One region of the Pseudorhodobacter turbinis genome, then DNA from elsewhere that is predicted to be linked to it. Evidence: riboswitches for the same ligand, from Rfam matches in the RefSeq annotation. Region 1 holds a riboswitch; the other holds the start of a gene.

Evidence for each region. Region 1 has a riboswitch for thiamine pyrophosphate ahead of thiD (bifunctional hydroxymethylpyrimidine kinase/phosphomethylpyrimidine kinase). Riboswitches for the same ligand answer to the same signal wherever they lie in the genome.
Region 2: another riboswitch for thiamine pyrophosphate. It lies ahead of EOK75_RS10835 (thiamine ABC transporter substrate-binding protein); the one in region 1 lies ahead of thiD (bifunctional hydroxymethylpyrimidine kinase/phosphomethylpyrimidine kinase).

What each region holds. Positions count from the first base shown of each region.
Region 1 is NZ_CP039964.1:1,309,699-1,311,897, forward strand. Features, by position in the region: gene EOK75_RS06265 (FAD-dependent oxidoreductase) at 1-59, opposite strand, end outside; gene thiD (bifunctional hydroxymethylpyrimidine kinase/phosphomethylpyrimidine kinase) at 56-835, opposite strand; TPP riboswitch at 892-995, opposite strand; partial or broken gene EOK75_RS21825 (transposase) at 1,732-2,123, opposite strand; partial or broken gene EOK75_RS06280 (transposase) at 2,167-2,199, opposite strand, start outside.
Region 2 is NZ_CP039964.1:2,263,914-2,266,112, reverse strand. Features, by position in the region: gene thiB (thiamine ABC transporter substrate binding subunit) at 1-47, opposite strand, end outside; gene EOK75_RS10835 (thiamine ABC transporter substrate-binding protein) at 70-1,047, opposite strand; TPP riboswitch at 1,084-1,191, opposite strand; gene EOK75_RS10830 (dihydrofolate reductase family protein) at 1,233-1,772, opposite strand; gene EOK75_RS10825 (cytochrome c1) at 1,854-2,199, opposite strand, start outside.

The DNA.
Region 1 (2,199 bases):
TCTGCCGCCATGGCCAGACCGCAGACGCCGCCGCCGATGATGGTGCAAATGTCGCTCATGTCCAAAACGCGTGAAAGTGATGAACAGGCCCGTGACCCTGTCCGACGTGCAATTTATCGGCCTGCAAGATCGCTTGATGCAGCCACGCATGCGCACGCGATACGGCATCGTTCAACGCCATTCCTTGGGCCAAACCCGCCGCAATTGCAGAGGAATAGGAACATCCAGTTCCATGGGTATTGCGCGTGTTCACACGCTGTGCAGAAAATTCATGTCTCCCCGTTGGCGACACCAGATGATCGGTGCAGACCTCACCGTCTGCGTGCCCGCCCTTCATCAAAACCGCGCCGACACCGAGGTGTAAAAGCGCCTTTGCCTGCGCGTGTAGAGATCCATCGCCCACCAGTTTTGCGGCTTCCGGTAGGTTGGGTGTTAACAATGTTGCGCGCCTAAAGAGCGATGACTTCAACGCGGCGATGGCACTGTCTTCCAGCAGCGTATCACCCGATTTTGCAACCATCACCGGATCGAGCACAATCGGACCTTCATAGCCATTCAGGGCGTCGGCCACCGCCTCAATCAGCGACGGTGTCCCCAGCATCCCGATCTTGATCGCATCAATCCGAATGTCATCCAGAACAGTTTTGATCTGCGCTACGACAACATCATCCGGAATCGGATGAATGGCTGTGACAGCTTTGGTGTTCTGTGCCGTAACCGCAGTCACAACAGAGGCACCATAAATTCCCATTGCCGAAAATGCTTTGAGATCTGCCTGAATCCCGGCACCACCACCGGAATCAGAACCAGCTATCGTTAACGCGTTGGCCACCATGCAATCGTCCCTTGTTTCAGGGGGCAGGATGCAACGGGTGTAGACCAGAACGGACGCAAGGTCCGCCAACTGTTCCCTCCGCCGGTCCTAACCGGTTCAGGTTCAATGGGTTCGCAGCTTGTGCATCTCAGCCCGGAAACGGGCACCCCAACAGATTTCAAACAGATTGTTAGATGGATCGTGCGCAGGCGTCAAACGATAAAAATATCCGAGAGAACTGCCCCGTAGATTTGTGTTGTTGAATCCCAAAAGCGGTCGCAAGCTACCAAAATTGAACAAATCGTTTTACCTCACCACAAGAATTGCTCTGTGATTGTTAAGTCGCTACGTCGCTTTTGTTCACGAAGGTCACGTTCCGCGGCGATTTGCCTTTATGCTTAAGACGAGAAGTCTCTCCGTATTGCGATGTGTTTGCGCCCTGATCTTCGGCTGCCCTATTCTTTGTGCCAATTGCTTGAATTTCCAATTCTTACGCTGCGCTGCAACATCATACAGAAAGCAAATGCAGCGCGTATCATACTGCGTGGACACGCAGCGACAATTTGGCAAGGCGGCTTGGGTGTAGGTTTCTCGGACGCCCCGCACGGACGTTTGTGTGGCGCGTATCATTGCCTGGCGTCGGAGAAGCGCTCAAGCGAGAAATCGCGGGGTTGGTCTTGGTGGATCAGTGGCGTCTATGGGGATTTGTGGGGTTTGGGTGCTCTGGATCCGCCTGGACAGGCTGGTTGCACAGGGCATTTTCGGGCAAACGCCTTATGAATCTTTCTGACCTTTGGCGGATATGCACCGCATCGCATCGGTGTCATCGACTTCTGTCGCTTCAATATATTGATTTGCGCATGACCGTTGGTCCGCAGACGTTGTAGCGTGCGGCTGAGACTACAATTTATGACGTGCGGCGCTCTGGGGTGCTGAGCGGGTGCGATTGTGTTGATGATGATCAACTGGCCACCGCAACACGGGCATGGCAGCGCGAGGACACGGGGCGGTCCATTGGTATCGCTGGTGCTGTCGTCATCACCGCGACCTTGGTCTGATATGTTTGCGCCAAGCAGCTGCCGGATCCTGGCGATATTGGCCGCGCGGTTACCGTTTCCGAAGAACCCGTAGTGGCGGTGCGGTGCTGGCCTTTCGGGAGCACGTGGATCAGGAAGCGGCGGATGAACTCATTTGTGGCCAGCGTCATGGTGGTGTGGCGGCCTGCGCCTTTAAGACGGTAATCTTTGACGCGGAAGGTGACGCTGCGCGCATCAAAACGGATCAGGCGGCTGTTGGATATTGCCCCCCTCTCATGGTTTGAGAGCTATGCCCGAAAGTTGGTGACAGCGTGATTAGGCGGCCTTTTTAAGTTGCTTGATACCGTC
Region 2 (2,199 bases), 950 kb from region 1:
GCGGCGGGCGTAAATGCGACAAGGGCCGCAAGGGTCAGGTATTTCATCGGGATTTCCTTTATGTTTGCGTCACCGGCTAAGCGCGCGTTGCCATTCGGCCACGGCAGAATCGCGCAAGGTTGCGACGTCGTCCTCGGAATAAAACAGCGATTTTTGTGGCAGCTTCAGCTTGGCAAATTCGGGTGGCATCAAATCGGGATCAAGCTTGACCGGAAAGCCGAAATTCACCCGTGGGATCATTTCCTGAAACGTCTCGGAAAGGATGAAATCCATGAAGGCTTGCGCCAGTTCCGGCTGATCGGTGTTTGCGATCCGGCCCACAACTTCGGCGGTGAAATAATGACCCTCGTCGAAAATCGCGGCGACCTTGGTTTCGTCTTGCTCCACGATCAGATGGTAGGCGGGGGAGGTGATGTAGGACAGCACCAGATCCGCCTCACCGCGTGTGAAAAGACCGTATGACTCGGACCAACCTTTGGTGACGGTCAGGATGCGGGGGGCAAGGCGTTGCCAGTAATCCTCGGCGCGGTCACCGTAAACCGCCTTGACCCAAAGCACCAAAGCAAGCCCGCCGCCAGAGGAACGCGGGTCCTGGATCACGATTTTCACATCCTCGGGCAAGGCGGCCAGTGATTCAAAGTCATGCGGCGGGGTGGCCAACTTGGTGTTGTCATAGATGAAGGCGGTATCGCCGTAGTTAAATGGCAAGAAGGTGGTATCAGCCCATTCCACCGGCAGCGACAGAGTCGACAGGTCCTGATTATGCGGGCCGAAAAGGCCGGTTGCCCGCGCGCGCAGGGTTTCATCCGTGGAAATGCCGATCACGATATCGGCCTCGGTGCGCGCACCTTCCAGCATCAGGCTGGGGATCAGGTCGGTGGTGCGATACTGCAGATCGCAGGCACAAATATCCTCAAACGCTTGTTCGATTGCGGGGCCCGGCCCCCATTCCGACGCGAATGAGGTGGAGGCATAGACCGTAAGCACAGGCGTATCGGCCAATGCGGAGGTCGCGATAAAGGGTAAAAAGAAAAGTCGCTTTAACATGGGTCTCTCCATAAACGACGGCCGAAAGTCGGGATGGATCATTCCATGCACCTTCCCTCCGCCGGTTCTAACCGGTTCAGGTTCGACGGGTCTGTGGCTTTTGCCAAATCTCAGCCTTCTACAAAGGCTCCCCGAGGTGAGAGTGAGTCTAGCGCGCCGCGCAGCGGGGGCAAGGGCGAAATGCCCTAGCGCGCAATCCGGTAGGTAGAGGAAACGAGGCCCGAGGGGAAACTGCGGGTGGTTTGATGGGTCAAGGACACCTCTTCGGGCAAACTGCCGAACAGGGGGCGGCCCTGCCCCAACAGCACGGGCACGCGGGTTTGAGTGATTTCATCCAGCAAACCCTCTTGCAAGAATGACTGCAAAACCCGGCCACCATCAACATAGACCCGGCGCCAGCCCTCAAATGCCAGGACGGTCACAAGATCCGCTGGTGCCATATCGCTGATCACCACGATGTCCGCCAGATCTGCCGGAACATCCTCAACCGTTAGGCTTTGGCTCAGCACGATCACCGGCTGGGCATAGGGCCATTGGGCGAATTGACGAACGGTCTCAAACGTGCCCCGCCCCATGATGATCCCGTCGATGCTGGCGATAAAGGCATCATAGCCGTGATCCTCGCTGCCCGTATTGAACGGGTCCAGCCAATCAATGCTGCCATCGGGGCGCGCAATAAAGCCGTCAAGACTTGTTGCGATGAAGGCGTGGCAGGTCAGGGACATGGCGACAGCTTTCGTACGGGTTGTTTATAGGCAAAGGCCCCACCGTTTCGGGCGGGGCCTTTGCAAACGCACGTGATTAGATCAAACGTGCTTTTTCTTTGGGCCTTTGACAGCCGACCAGATCCGCTTGTTGGTCAGATAGAGCAGAACCGACAGGACAGACAAGAAGATCACAGCGGTAAAGCCTGCCTGCTTGCGGGCCATCATTTTTGGCTCGGCGGTCCACATCAAGAAGGCGGTCACGTCCTCGGCAACATTCTCGATGCTGTTTGAGTGGCCATCCTGATATTCCATCTGATCTTCATAGAGAGGCGGCGCCATAGAGATCCAGCCACCCGGAAAGGCAGTGTTCTCATAAAAGGTGGTGCCTGCTTCTTCCTTTTCCTCGCCGGTATAGCCTTTGAGCAATGAGGCGATATATTCCGGT